DNA from 4 places in the Ilyobacter polytropus DSM 2926 genome. Region 1 is predicted to be linked to each of the others. Evidence: riboswitches for the same ligand, from Rfam matches in the RefSeq annotation. Region 1 holds a riboswitch; each other region holds the start of a gene.
What was found. Region 1 has a riboswitch for S-adenosylmethionine ahead of ILYOP_RS06025 (methionine ABC transporter ATP-binding protein). Riboswitches for the same ligand answer to the same signal wherever they lie in the genome.
Positions count from the first base shown of each region.

Region 2: it holds a riboswitch for S-adenosylmethionine, as region 1 does, so the genes downstream of both, ILYOP_RS08195 (O-acetylhomoserine aminocarboxypropyltransferase/cysteine synthase family protein) here and ILYOP_RS06025 (methionine ABC transporter ATP-binding protein) in region 1, are expected to answer to the same signal.
Region 3: it holds a riboswitch for S-adenosylmethionine, as region 1 does, so the genes downstream of both, metK (methionine adenosyltransferase) here and ILYOP_RS06025 (methionine ABC transporter ATP-binding protein) in region 1, are expected to answer to the same signal.
Region 4: it holds a riboswitch for S-adenosylmethionine, as region 1 does, so the genes downstream of both, ILYOP_RS12390 (O-acetylhomoserine aminocarboxypropyltransferase/cysteine synthase family protein) here and ILYOP_RS06025 (methionine ABC transporter ATP-binding protein) in region 1, are expected to answer to the same signal.

Region 1 covers NC_014632.1:1,292,554-1,296,198, reverse strand. The annotation lists gene ILYOP_RS06030 (flavodoxin family protein) at 223-858, shown strand; SAM riboswitch class I at 1,233-1,321, shown strand; gene ILYOP_RS06025 (methionine ABC transporter ATP-binding protein) at 1,506-2,513, shown strand; gene ILYOP_RS06020 (methionine ABC transporter permease) at 2,506-3,162, shown strand; gene ILYOP_RS06015 (MetQ/NlpA family ABC transporter substrate-binding protein) at 3,176-3,645, shown strand, end outside.
Region 2 covers NC_014632.1:1,747,706-1,751,350, reverse strand. The annotation lists gene ILYOP_RS08200 (non-canonical purine NTP pyrophosphatase) at 1-41, shown strand, start outside; gene ILYOP_RS08195 (O-acetylhomoserine aminocarboxypropyltransferase/cysteine synthase family protein) at 223-1,500, opposite strand; SAM riboswitch class I at 1,598-1,678, opposite strand; gene ILYOP_RS08190 (PFL family protein) at 2,643-3,645, opposite strand, start outside.
Region 3 covers NC_014632.1:602,578-606,222, forward strand. The annotation lists gene ILYOP_RS02770 (NAD(P)/FAD-dependent oxidoreductase) at 227-1,615, shown strand; SAM riboswitch class I at 1,789-1,888, shown strand; gene metK (methionine adenosyltransferase) at 1,972-3,120, shown strand; gene rsxC (electron transport complex subunit RsxC) at 3,360-3,645, shown strand, end outside.
Region 4 covers NC_014633.1:531,266-534,910, forward strand. The annotation lists gene ILYOP_RS12380 (hypothetical protein) at 1-535, shown strand, start outside; gene ILYOP_RS12385 (DUF3298 and DUF4163 domain-containing protein) at 547-1,200, shown strand; SAM riboswitch class I at 1,365-1,453, shown strand; gene ILYOP_RS12390 (O-acetylhomoserine aminocarboxypropyltransferase/cysteine synthase family protein) at 1,612-2,886, shown strand; gene metF (methylenetetrahydrofolate reductase [NAD(P)H]) at 2,921-3,645, shown strand, end outside.

The DNA of each region.
Region 1 (3,645 bases):
ATAAACAAAAGTAGAAAAATGTCGATTTTGTGAAAGAGACCATTTACAGTTAAGCGTGAAAAAATATTTGAAAAATTAGAGTTAGGGGCTAATATATTCATTAGGTAGGCAACTCCTTGAGATATTTCGGTGTCTTTACCGTAATATTACCTCAAGAATTGTCTATTTTTAATTTTTGCAAAAGCCAAGTTATGTTATAATCTGCAAGGAGGTTTTTTAAATATGAAAATTTTAGGTATAGTGGGAAGCAAGAGAAAAAATGGTAATACCTCGACCCTTGTGATGAGTGCTTTAGAAAGTGCGAAGGGAGATGGAATAGAAACTGAAGTAATATTTTTAGGAGATTATTCTATAAAAGGCTGCACAGGCTGCGAAGGATGCAGAGACACTTATAAATGTGTAATAAATGACGACATGCAGAAGATATATCCACTATTAATGGAATCAGACGCAATAATTTTGGGATCACCGACATATTTTTATAATGTTACCGCTGACGTAAAGGTTTTTATTGACAGATGTTATTGTTTTGAAGTTATGTCAAAAGAAGACCGTTCTGTATGGATGGGAATAAATGAAGTTTTAGGAGGTCGTTATGCTTCTGTGATAGCAGTATGCGAACAACATTCACCAGAAGATATGGGGTACACAGGTGAGGCAATGGCAAAACCACTAGAAGCTCTAGGTTACAGGGTTATAGACATAGTAAAGGTGCTTGGACTATTTGAGAGAGGGAAGGCAAAAGAAAATAAAACTGCAATAAAGCAGTCACAAAATGCAGGAAAAAGACTTTTTAAAACATTGCAACTGAATAAAGATATACGGGAAAAGTTGCTGGACTTTAAACTTTCAAAATAAAAAGTGAACTTTTAAACATGAAAATATATTTGAAAAAATCAGAGTTAAGGGCTAATATATTCATTAAGTAGGCAACTCCTTGAGGTGTTTTGGTGTCGTTACCGCAATAATAATTCAAGAATTTCCTATTTTTAATTTTTTGCACAAGCCGAGTAATTGAGCTGAGTTGTTTGAAATAATGTTTTTAATTTCTCTAGTGTAATTTTTTTCCAAGACAAAATGGATGGATTCTTATAAATCTAATACCTCATATAAATTTCAGGTTGCGGTGTGAAATAATACTCAGAAAATATTCCATTGATAGTTATACAATAATGAAAAAATTCTTGACAGAGTTAGTCAAAAGTAATATACTTTTTCTAGTATAAATGAATTACTTATCAAGAGAGGTGGAGGGACTGGCCCTTTGAAACCTCAGCAACCTGCCGTAAGGGGTGTGGTGCTAATTCCAGCGAGATGAGGCTAATCTGCAATAGATTACTAGAAACCTCTTCTCTAAAAGAAGAGTTTTTTTTATTTACAAAATAAAACTCTTAGAAAACCGGTAAACAATTATAGATAAATTAAGTTTATAAGCCAGTTAATAAATCTTTTTACAAAATGTTGTTGGAAGGGATTTTTTATATACAATTGAGGAGTGGTAATAGATGATAGAGATAAAAGATCTCAATAAACTTTATAGCAGTGCCATCGGAGATGTCCTTGCTGTAAAAAATGTTAACTTAAACATAAAAGAGGATGATATATACGGGATAATGGGTCTGAGTGGTGCAGGTAAATCAACACTTATAAGACTTTTAAATAGATTAGAAGAGCCGAGCAGCGGTGAGATTCTCGTAGAGGGAAATAATATTCTCAAATTTAATGATACAGAATTAAAAGAGTATAGAAAAAAAACCGGGATGATATTTCAACACTTTAATCTTCTTCAGTCAAGGGATGTTTTCGGGAACATAGCCTTTGCACTAGAGATAGCAGGTTGGGATAAAAATGATATTCCATCAAGGGTAAAAGAACTTTTGACCCTTGTAGAATTAGAAGATAAAGAAAGAGCTTTTCCGAGCCAACTTTCAGGTGGTCAAAAACAGAGAGTTGCAATTGCGAGAGCCCTCGCCAACAATCCTAAGATACTCTTATCTGATGAGGCGACTAGTGCTCTTGATCCTAAGACTACCAAGTCTATACTTGACCTTCTAAAAGATCTTCAGAAAAAACTCGGACTTACGATAGTGCTTATAACACATCAGATGGAAGTAATAAGAAGTGTGTGCAACAGAGCAGCTATAATGGATAAGGGTGAAGTTATCGAAGAGGGAAGTGTGGACAGGATTTTTTCAAATCCAAGAACAGAGATGGCAAAGGAATTTATATCTCATTTGATACCAGAAGAAACAGAAGAGGTAGATTTTGTAAAGAGTCCAGGTAAAAAAATAATAAAGCTTTCATATATAGGACACACAGTTGAAAAACCAGTTATATCACAGATGGTTAGAATGTTTGATATAGATGCAAATATTGTATCAGGAAGTATAGATAAGCTTGTCACCCAGAATGTAGGTCATCTGATACTAGAACTTTCTGGAGAAAGACAGGAAGAAGCACTGAACTGGATAAAAAAAGAGGATGTAGAGATAAAGGTGATATATAATGGATAAGATAATAGCTTTGCTGATACCTGCTATGGCAGAAACTATATACATGGTAGTACTTTCAACAATATTTGCTACCATTATGGGATTGCCTATAGGTTTACTTGCGGTAATAACAGATAAAAATCATATAATTGAAATGCCAAAATTAAACAAGGTTCTAGACGGCCTTATAAATATTTTTAGATCAATACCTTTTATTATACTGATGATATTGGTTCTTCCACTTTCTAGGTTCATAGTGGGGACCACAATAGGGTCTACAGCGAGCATAGTGCCTCTTTCCATAGCTGCAGCTCCATTTGTGGCGAGAATCGTAGAAGGGGCAGTTAAAGAGGTGGACAGAGGTCTTTTAGAAGCCTCTATATCTCTCGGAGCATCTAGAAAAGATATAATATCAAAGGTACTTATACCTGAATCCCTGCCTTCTTTGATTCATGGTCTGACAATAACAGTAATAACCCTTGTAGGATATTCTGCAATGGCCGGAGCAATAGGTGGAGGAGGTCTAGGTGACCTTGCCATAAGATACGGATATCAGCGATTCAAACTTGACATTATGATAGTCTCAGTGGCATCTATAATAATACTGGTTCAGGGGATACAATTTTTAGGTGATAAAATAGTTTATAATATAAGAAAAAAAAGAGGATAAAAAGGAGAGAAATATGAAAAAAATTATTAGTTTAGTTGCAGTTTCAATTTTATTTATCGTAGGATTAACTTCTTGTGGTGAGAAAAAAGTTGAAGAAAAATCACAGGAAATAAAGGTAGGAGCTACTCCTGTACCTCATTCAGAGATACTTGAGATAGCAAAAGAAGAATTGGCTGAAAAAGGTTATTCTCTTGAAGTAGTAGAATTTACAGATTATGTTACACCAAATCTCGCACTTTCAGATGGAGAAATAGATGCAAACTTCTTTCAGCATATTCCTTATTTAGAAGAATTTGCCAAAGAAAGAAATCTTGATCTTGTTTCTGCTGGTGGAGTACATGTAGAACCAATGGGTCTTTATTCAGAGAAAATTAAAGATTTAGCAGACCTTAAAGATGGATCTGTAATAGCAATACCAAATGACCCTTCAAATGGAGCTAGAGCTCTTATTCTTTTGCAAACAAATGGCCTTATCAAGTTAGA
Region 2 (3,645 bases), 460 kb from region 1:
ACTCGGCCATAAATAAGTTTGCCCAGTGGTATGAAAAATAAGCATGAAAAGTTTCAATGAATTGCGGCATAAAACCAAAATTAAAACTTTGTATTCTGAATAAAAAATATTAAATTTCAGAAGAAATTAATGGTTTGCTGAAAGCTTGAAACAAACTCAGATATTATTTTATTAATAATAAATAAACAGCCGGGAATTTAATTCCCGGCTGTTTATAATTTACTATATTTTTTCCAAGGCTTGATTGAAATCACTAATAATATCTTTGATATTTTCAATTCCCACTGAAACCCTGATAAGGTCGGGGCTTACTCCTGCGGCAATTTGTTCCTCTGACGACAGCTGTCTGTGAGTCATGCTGGCTGGATGAAGGACACTTGTACGAACATCTGCAACATGGACTACAATTGCAGCTAATTCAAGACTATTCATTAATTTTTCTCCTTCTTGAGATCCACCTTTTACACCGAATGTGAGTACTCCACTACAACCCTTTAGATATTTTTTTGCACGTTGGAAGTGTTTATGACTTTCTAGTCCTGGGTACTTTACCCAGCTTATCTTAGGATGATTCTCAAGAAATTCTGCAAGTTTTTGGGCATTTTCACAATGTCTGTCCATTCTCACATGAAGGGTTTCTAGTCCTAAATTTGATAAGAAGGCGTTCATTGGGCTCAGATATGATCCTAAATCACGAATCCACTGGACTCTGGCTTTAATGATAAAGGCCTGGTTTCCAAAATCACGAGTATAGATGACACCGTGATAGCTTTTGTCAGGCTCGGTGAATTCTGGGAATTTTCCGTTACACCAGTCAAAAGTTCCACCGTCAATGATCACACCGCCTACACTTGTTGCATGTCCGTCAATATATTTGGTAGATGAATGAACAACAATATCTGCTCCAAGTTTTAAAGGCTGGCACAAGTATGGAGTTGCGAAGGTGTTGTCTACTATTAGAGGTACTCCCATTTCTTTTGCCAGTGTTGATAATTTTTCAAAATCTAGGATGTCCATTGCAGGATTAGCAATGGTTTCTGCAAAGATTGCCTTGGTATTAGGTTTGAAATATTTTTTAAGTTCTTCCAAAGGAAGCTCTGCATCAACTAAAGTCGTTTCTATTCCCATCTTTTTTAAGGTATTTGTGAATAAGGCCACAGTCCCTCCGTAGAGAGCTCCGGCTGCTATAAAATGATCACCAGATGAAGCAATATTTGTTATGGCGATTGTAGAAGCATTCTGACCGGAAGAAGTAGCCAAAGCTCCCACTCCGCCCTCCAAGGCAGCCATTTTTTTTTCGTAGGCATCACAAGTAGGATTACTTATCCTAGAATACATATGCCCCTCAGCTTCTAGATCAAAAAGTTTTGCCACGTCAGCAGCAGTGTCATATCTATAAGTTGTGCTCTGATAAATAGGAAGTACACGGGGTTCACCATTTTTCGGCTGCCATCCGCATTGAATAGTTTTGGTTTCCAGAGACCATTTTTCTTTACTCATATATTTTACCTCCATAAACGAATTTTTAAAATTTTTTATAAAAAAAAAGACCTCAAATAAGAGATCATTTTATGCAAGAGACTGCTTTATTTATCCCCCCTTATCTATTTAGCACAAACCATAAAAGTAGGTTGCTGAGGTGTCAAAGGATCAATCCCTCCCCCTCTCTAGATAAGAAAATATTTGATTATAGTGATTCTATAATTTTTAAATTTAAATGTCAAGGTAAAATTTCAGTTCCCTTTGAGAAGTGTTTTTCCATACTATGGGTTATTTATAGCTTTACTTTGTGAGCAACATAAATATTCCCAAGGGAGATAGATGCTGCGAAATAGAATATATATTAAGGGCCCCAGAGTCCCCAGGCAAGACCACTCAAGATAGCGCAGGTAATGATGCTCATACCCAAGGAAAGAGAGGGGATAACCTCTGAAGAATCAATTGCTATATTTTTCAAGTACACCGTCCTGATGAAACTCATCTGGGTGGACATTTTATCAATAACTACCATGAAATATCCTAACAACACGGGTCATTCTGTCGTTGCCAGTGCACCGGAAACATAACCTGTCGTCAATAATCCAAATAATAGGCAGACTACCACAAAAGAGATTCCGTCGGCATATAATAATTTCTTGACGCCGAACCTGTCCGGCCATCGTTCCAAGGCCGGAATAAAGAAAATCCCGATAAAGGCTCCTCCAATTGATAAAAGAGCCAAGGTGTCTGCTTTTTTCCCCAAGATTTCAATTAATACCTAGGGGCAATAAAGCCATAAACTAACATAATCTGCTTTTGGACACCGTACAAGATAACCAATATGTAATAAAGTTTATATTCTTTTCTAAATAGGCTGTTGCAAAAGTACGGTATAATTTTTAGCAACTTTGCAACACCTTATGAATTCAGTTGAAAGTATAGGGGATAAGAAAAATAATATCCTTAGTCCCTTCCATTACAGAAATCCTATTTTCTTAAGAAAATTAGGTTTTAAAGAAAAATTGGAAGAATAAAAGAAAGGACGTTCAGTTTAGTTAAACGAACGTCCTTTTAAAATTTTTATCAGCATTAATTCGCGGTAAAAATATCTTTTGACTCTACCTTTTCAGATTTTTACTATCTACTACTTACTACTTCTCTCACTAGTTTTTCATAGCTTGAATAGGAGGCGCAACTTTTCCACCTCTGTTGATTAATGTAGAGCAGTTTAATGAGTTAACCGGCATAATGTCAGCTTCACCAAGAAGTCCTCCAAATACAACTCTGTCTCCAACAGTTTTACCGGGTACAGGAATAACTCTTACAGCCGTTGTTTTGCTGTTAACCATACCTATTGCCATTTCGTCACCGATAATTCCTGAGATTACATAGTCAGGAGTTTCTCCTGGAATAGCAATCATATCAAGACCTACAGAACAAACACATGTCATTGCTTCAAGCTTTTCAAGTGTTAAATATCCTTTACTTGTAGCAGCAATCATTCCTTGATCTTCACTGACAGGGATGAATGCCCCAGTAAGTCCTCCGACTCTTGTAGCAGCCATAGCTCCTCCTTTTTTCACAGCATCATTAAGGATTGCCAGAGAAAGAGTAGTACCATAAGCTCCTACAGATTCAAGACCAAATTCTTCTAATATATTACCAACACTATCTCCAACAGCAGGAGTCGGTGCCAATGATAAGTCAACTATACCGAAATCTATTCCTAATTCTTTTGCAACTTCTTTACCTACTAATTCTCCCATTCTAGTAATTTTGAAACTTACTTTTTTAATAGTTTCAGTTATTTCATCAATAGGAGCTTTTTTATCAACTTTTGCAAGGGCCGCCCTCACAACTCCTGGTCCACTTATACCGAGGTTAAGAATGATTTCAGCTTCTCCAACACCATGGAAAGCTCCAGCCATAAATGGATTATCACTTACAGCATTTGTAAAGACTACAAATTTAGCTGCCGCTAACCCGTCAGTGTCTTTTGATAATTCAGCTAACTCTTTAACAGTTTTCCCCATCATCCCAACTGCATCTAAGTTGATTCCTGCTTTAGTCGAACCGACATTTACAGATGAACATACTCTGTCCGTTGTGCTAAGAGCTTTTGGGATAGATGCAATAAGTTTTTTATCTGCAGGAGTAAATCCTTTT
Region 3 (3,645 bases), 690 kb from region 1:
GTCTCATAATAAAGAGGTGTAATATATTGGAAGACAGATTATTTTTTCATCGCAAAAAAGGATATTTATGTTTTTTTTACGATGGGATAGGTATATCCTTTTCTAAAGAAAAAATTTATGGGACAAGTATAAACAAAATAAAAGTTTATTATAAGCCTGATTCTATACTAAAAGTTTAGTATATTCCGGGCTTTTTTACATACTTAATAGGTTTTAGGAGGTTATCATGAAGTATGATATTATTTTTGTAGGCGGGGGACAGGCAAATATTTTTGGAGCTTATGAAGCAATAACAAAGAATCCAGATATAAAGATTCTGATTGTAGACAAGGGAAGGATGCTGAAAGAAAGAGTCTGTCCTAAGGAAAAAACGGATAAGTGTGTGAAGTGTGATACTTGTGCCATAATATATGGGATAAGCGGGGCAGGGGCATACTCAGATTCAAAATTTAACATGGATTATAGAGTTGGCGGAGATGTACATACAGTTACAGGAAAACAGCTTGTAAATGATACTATAAATTATGTGGCGGAAATTTATAAAAAATTTGGTTTTGACGAAGAACCTGCAGGGATAAAATACAATGAAGAAATGGAAGAGGTAAAAAGAAGGTGTATAGAAAATAATGTGCAGTTGGTTGACACTCCTACAATGCACTTGGGGACAGACGGATCTAGAGAGTTGTACACAAAACTTGTGGATTACCTTTTGGGTAAGGGAGTAGAATTCCTGACTGGCCATGGTATAGAGGAACTGATTATAGAAAATAATCAGGTGAAAGGAATAATACTTTCAGGTAAAAAATCTGAAACAATTTATTCTGATAATGTAATTATGGGAATAGGTAGAAGCGGAGCCAAGAAAATGATGAAACTCTGCCAAAAGCATGGAATAGATTACAGCACAGGGGCAATAGATGTAGGAGTGAGGGTAGAAGTACCTGATGTGGTAATGAAAAATATAAATAAAAATTTTTATGAAGCGAAAATGGTATATTACACCGAAAAGTATAGAGATAAGATGAGAACATTTTGTAGTAATCCCAGTGGTTTTATTGCTGTGGAGAAACACAGTGATGATGTAATATTGGCAAATGGTCATGCGTATAAGGACAGGAAGTCTATAAATACAAACTTAGCCCTTCTTTGTACAAAAACTTTCACTCATCCATTCAGCCATCCCTTTGAGTATGCCACTGCTATAGCGAAGATGTCATCTATGCTTACAGGGGGAAAAATACTTATGCAGTCATATGGAGATTTGAAGGCAGGAAGAAGGTCCACAGAAGAGAGGTTATCTAGGCTGAATATAGTTCCCACAACAGATGACTATGTTGCTGGGGATATAGCACTAGCCTGTCCTAAAAGGATACTGGACAACATAATCGAGTTTATAGAGGTTCATGACAAGATAACCCCTGGTTTTGCATCTAGTGATCTATTGCTTTATTTTCCAGAGATAAAGTTTAGAAGTACAAGAGTGGCTATAAATGAACACATGGAAACTAGTATTAAAGGGTTTTACTCTGTGGGAGATAGTTCGGGATATGGAAGTGGACTTAATATTGCAGCAGTAATGGGAATACTAGCAACTAGAGATATAATAAGCAAATAAAAAAAGTCTATGTCTATAAGCTATGAAATTTTTCAGTTTTAACCTAAATAATCAAGATAATCTGATTGGGTTAAATGAATTGTTTTTAATGTTTATTTTTGAATATCAAAAATTATTGACAAAAATATAACAGAGGTATATAATTTATATAAATAAAATTGAATAATATACGATTCTTATCGAGAGTGGTGGAGGGACTGACCCTGTGAAACCCGGCAACCTGCCTTAAAAGGTGTGGTGCTAAATTCAGAGCTAAAAAAGCGAAGATAAGAGAGAGACCCGATCTGTACAGCCTCTTTCTTACTGAAAGAGGCTTTTTTTATAACAAATAATATTACCAAGGAGGATTTATATAAATGGAAAACAAAATATTTTTTACTTCAGAATGTGTTTCACCGGGCCATCCTGATAAGATAGCCGACCAGGTATCAGATGCAGTGCTAGACGCCTGCATAGCAGAAGACCCAAATTCTAGGGTAGCCTGCGAAGTATTTTGTACAACAGGTCAGGTAGTGGTAGGAGGAGAGATAACTACCAATACATATGTAGATGTGCAAAAGATAGTAAGAGACAAGATAGAAGAGATCGGATACAAGCAGGGAATGGGATTTGACTCAGACTGCGGAGTGCTTAATGCAATACATTCACAGTCTCCTGATATAGCAATGGGTGTAGATATCGGAGGAGCAGGAGACCAGGGAATAATGTTCGGAGGAGCTGTAAAAGAAACTCCTGAACTTATGCCTTTAGCCCTTGTTCTTGCAAGGGAGATAATCGTAAAATATACAAGAATGGCAAGATCTAAAGAGGTAATCTGGGGAAGACCAGACGCAAAGTCTCAGGTAACTCTTGCGTATAATAAAAACGGGACTGTAGATCATGTTGATACAGTAGTAGTATCTGTACAGCATAACCCTGAAGTAAGTCAGGAAGAGATTCATGAAACAATAATAGAAAAGGTAGTAAAACCTGTCCTTGAAAAATATAAAATGAATCCTGGAAGGGTAAAACATTACCATATAAATCCAACAGGAAGATTCGTAATCGGCGGACCTCACGGAGATGCTGGTCTTACAGGAAGAAAGATAATAGTAGATACCTATGGTGGATACTTTAGACACGGTGGAGGAGCTTTCTCAGGAAAGGATCCTTCAAAGGTGGACAGGTCTGCCGCTTATGCAGCAAGATGGGTAGCTAAGAATATAGTTGCTGCAGAACTTGCAGAAAAGTGTGAAATACAGCTTTCTTATGCTATAGGGGTAGTAGAGCCTACATCTGTAAAAGTAGATACCTTTGGAACAGGAAAAATAGAAGAGGTAAAGCTAGCTGAGATAGTGCAAAAGGTATTTGACCTAAGTCCTAGAGGGATAGAACTAGCCTTAGAGCTAAGATCAGGAAACTTTAAGTATCAGGATCTTGCAGCCTTCGGTCATATAGGAAGGACAGACATAGATCTTCCTTGGGAAAGAACAAATAAGGTAGAAGCTATAAAAAAACTTGTATAGAATAAAAACAGTTTAACAGGCAGTCTAATGACTGCCTGTTTTAATATTCAAATCATAAATGCAGCAGAAGATAAAACTTGACATAAATAATAAAGAAATGTAAAGTTATTGATAACAAAAGAATTTTCATAAAAAATGTATTTTTAAAATGAATCAGCAAAGAAAGAGGAATTAATTTTTTATTATAGAATAATATTTTTGTCAAGAAAAATCCCGGTTATAAGTGAAAGGGGGAGAGTATGAAGATACTAAAACCAAGAGGCGGAGTTCATCCAAAAGAGATGAAGGAGTTGACCTCAGATAAAAATATAGAAGTGATGCCTGATCTAAAGGAGTATAAAGTATCCCTCCATCAGCATATAGGGGTTCCTGCTTTTCCAATGGTATCTGTAGGAGACTATGTAATGGCAGGTCAGGAGATAGGTAAATGTACTGCAATGTTATCAGTGGCAGTTCATTCTCCTGTATCTGGATATATCAAGGATATAGTGAAAGAAAATAATGAAACATTTATAATTGTAGAAA
Region 4 (3,645 bases), on a different replicon from region 1:
GACCGACTCAAAAGAGCCTGAGGTTACATTAAAAGGTGAATATACTGTGAGAGTTAGTGATTCTAAGATGGTTATTTTAATTGTAAAAAACAGGTACTTTTTAGACGGTTATGATGCTCAGATAAGAACCTACAGTTATACCCTTTCCCCATTAGACGGAGAGTTTTATTCACGGGAGGATATATTCATAAATCCCAGTGAAGGAGTATACCAGGTAAAAAAAATAATTGAAAATATGATTCGTAAAAGGGTCCGCCAGACAAAAATCGGAGAATCTGTAAACATTTACCCAAATGATATAATTTTAGATATTGATTACGGAGGCTTTTATTTAGAAGATAAAAACCTTGTGGTGGAGCTAATAGTAAAAGGGGCTCCTCCATATTACGACGGATGGGAAAAGTTTAAAATACCTCTAGATCAAATAAAAGATTTTATAAAATATGATCTGAAAAACAATCTTCAAAGCAGTTCTTTTAGAAATATAAAGTTGAATCAACAGTGGTTTTCAGAGTATAATCAACTGAGAATTTAGGAGGTTATCCAATGAAAAAAATTATAGTTTTTATTTTTATATTCGCAGTATTTCAAAATATGTTTTCAGTAGAGACAAAAAAATCAAATATAAAACTTGAAAATCAGTATCTTATGATAGATGGTAAAATACCTGTTTTTTATAATAAAGGAAAATACATCGGTAATTCTAGCAACAAGGTAAAAGGCGGCTTTAGAGCCCTAATGGAAATGATAAAGATGGAATCAAATAAAAACCGTCTTGAAAATCCAGATAATAGAGATGGTAAATTTATTTTAAAAAGTGATTTTAAGAAGATAGATAATGAGAGCAAAATAGACAGTTATCTAGTTAAGACTTTTTATTTTACAGGTGGATCCCACGGCATGATACTAGAAGAAGGGTATAATTTTAAAAACGGAAAAGAAATTTTTCTGAAGGATATATTTAAAGGCAACATCAACTACAAGGGACTCATCAAACAAAAGGTGGAAGAACAGATAATAAAATACGGAGGGGATTTATATTATGCTGATATAAATATTCCCGATGAAGAGTATAGTTTTTATTTTGAGGGTGACTCTTTAGTTGTGTTTTTTAACCCCTATACCCTAGCATCTTACGAAGCAGGAATAATAACTTTTGAGATACCAATCTCAGAGATTTCCTCCTTCATGAAAATTTAGGGTTTATTTAGATAACCCCTTTTTTTTTAACTTTAGATTTTTAAAATTAGGTTGTATTTTTAAAAAAATATTGACACTTCTTTACCTTTGTGGTAAAGTAACTATCAACAACAGAGAAACAAGTGAACCAGTATTAAAATATGTAAACCCTAGAATAAAGGGTTTATCCATCAAGAGAGGTGTAGGGACAGGCCCGGAGATACCTCAGCAACCTACCTATTCAGGTGTGGTGCTAATTCCTGACAGATGGCAATAGGGCTAATTTTAGAGTAACCAACCCTTTCATCTGACTTAGATGAAAGGGTTTTTTTTATAAAATCCCGTTGCCTCCATTTTATCTTATTTTTACAGAGGCTTTATATTAGGCTTTTGTGACACAATTAAACTAATGACATTAAGGGGGAATTAAACATGGCACACAAATTTGAAACTTTACAATTACACGGAGGACAGCAACCAGACCCGACTACTGGATCTAGAGCGGTACCTATTTACCAAACTACTTCTTATAATTTTGAGAGCACAGAACATGCTGCAAAGTTATTTGCTTTAGAGGAACCTGGAAATATATATACGAGAATAGGAAACCCAACTACAGCTGTACTAGAAGAGAGAATAGCTCTTTTAGAAGGGGGAGTAGGGGCTCTTGCAGTAGCTTCTGGAACTTCTGCCGTTACTTATTCTATACTGAATGTAGCTAGATGCGGTGATGAAGTAGTTTCTTCAAATAACCTTTACGGGGGTTCTTTCAACCTTCTTTCAAATACAATCAACGATTTCGGAGTCAAAGCCAGATTCTTTGATCCTGTGAATCCCGAGGAAATAAGAGGTTTGATAAACGAAAAAACAAAGGCCGTATTTATAGAAAGTCTTGGAAATCCAAGCGGTGAAGTGTTGGACATTCAAAAAATAGCAGAGATAGCCCATGAAAACGGTCTTCCGCTAATTGTAGATAATACCTTTGCCACTCCTTATCTTTTGAGACCTTTAGACCACGGGGCAGACATTGTAGTATACTCTGCTACAAAATTCCTAGGGGGGCACGGGACGACTATAGCAGGACTCATTGTAGACGGAGGAAAATTTGACTGGAAAAACGAAAGATTTACAGCATTTAACGAACCAGACCCAGGTTACCATGGTCTAAAGTATGCTGACCTTGGAGCGGCGGCATATATACTAAAGACGAGGGTTAAACTACTTAGGGATACAGGAGCTGCACTTTCACCTTTTAATTCTTTCCTGATTTTACAGGGGATAGAAACTCTTTCACTGAGAGTAGAAAGACATGTGGAAAATGCAAGAAAAATTGCTCAGTTCTTAAAAAATAACGATGATGTAAACTGGGTTAGTCACCCTGAAGTAAGTGATGATGAAGATCAGCAAAATCTTGTAAAAAAATATCTTCCAAAGGGAGCTTGTTCTATATTCACCTTCGGTTTAAAAGGTGACAGAGAAAGGGCGGCTAAATTTATAGAAAAACTAGATATCTTTTCTCATCTTGCAAATGTGGCCGACGCCAAGTCACTTATAATACATCCTGCTAGCACTACTCACGGACAACTAAGTGAAGAAGCACTTAAGGAATGCGGTATAGGTACAGATACGATCAGAATCTCTGTAGGACTTGAAAACATCGACGACCTTATAGAGGATCTTCAAAAGGCAATAGAAGCTACCAGATAATTCATAAATTTCAAACATAAAAATAGGGGGCATCATGTTTATAAAAGATATATATGAAAGCAAAAAACCGGTAATATCCTTTGAGATATTTCCTCCAAATGAAAGATATCCTGTGGAAAAGGTCTATGACACCATTGACGAATTGGTGAAACTTAGTCCGGATTTTATCAGTGTAACATACGGTGCAGGGGGTACTACCCGTGGGAGAACTGTAGAGATAGCATCTAGGATTAAAAAAGTTAACAATGTAGAGGTTTTGGCTCACCTTACTTGTATAGGGGCAGATAAGGTAGAGATAGACGGAATTTTAGATGAACTAAAGGAAAATGGTATAAACAATGTCCTAGCCTTAAGGGGAGATTACCCAAATGACGGAAGCATTCCTGAAGGGGATTTTAAGTATGCACACCAACTTGTAAAGCAGATCAAGGAAAGGGGGGGGTTCTCAATAGGAGGGGCCTTCTATCCAGAGGGGCATCAAGAAAGCAACGACCTCATGGATCTTTTTCATCTAAAAAGAAAGGCAGAAGAGGGAACTGATTTTCTTATCTCCCAGATTTTCTTTGACAACTCTTATTTCTATGACTTCAAAGAAAAAGCAAAAAAGCTAGAGATAGATGTACCACTTGTGGCGGGTATAATGCCAGTAACAGACGCTAGACAGATAAAGAGGATAACGGCTCTTTGTGGAAGCTCTATCCCACCAAAATTTCAGAGAATATTAGATAGATATGAAAATAATCCTGAGGCTCTAAAGGA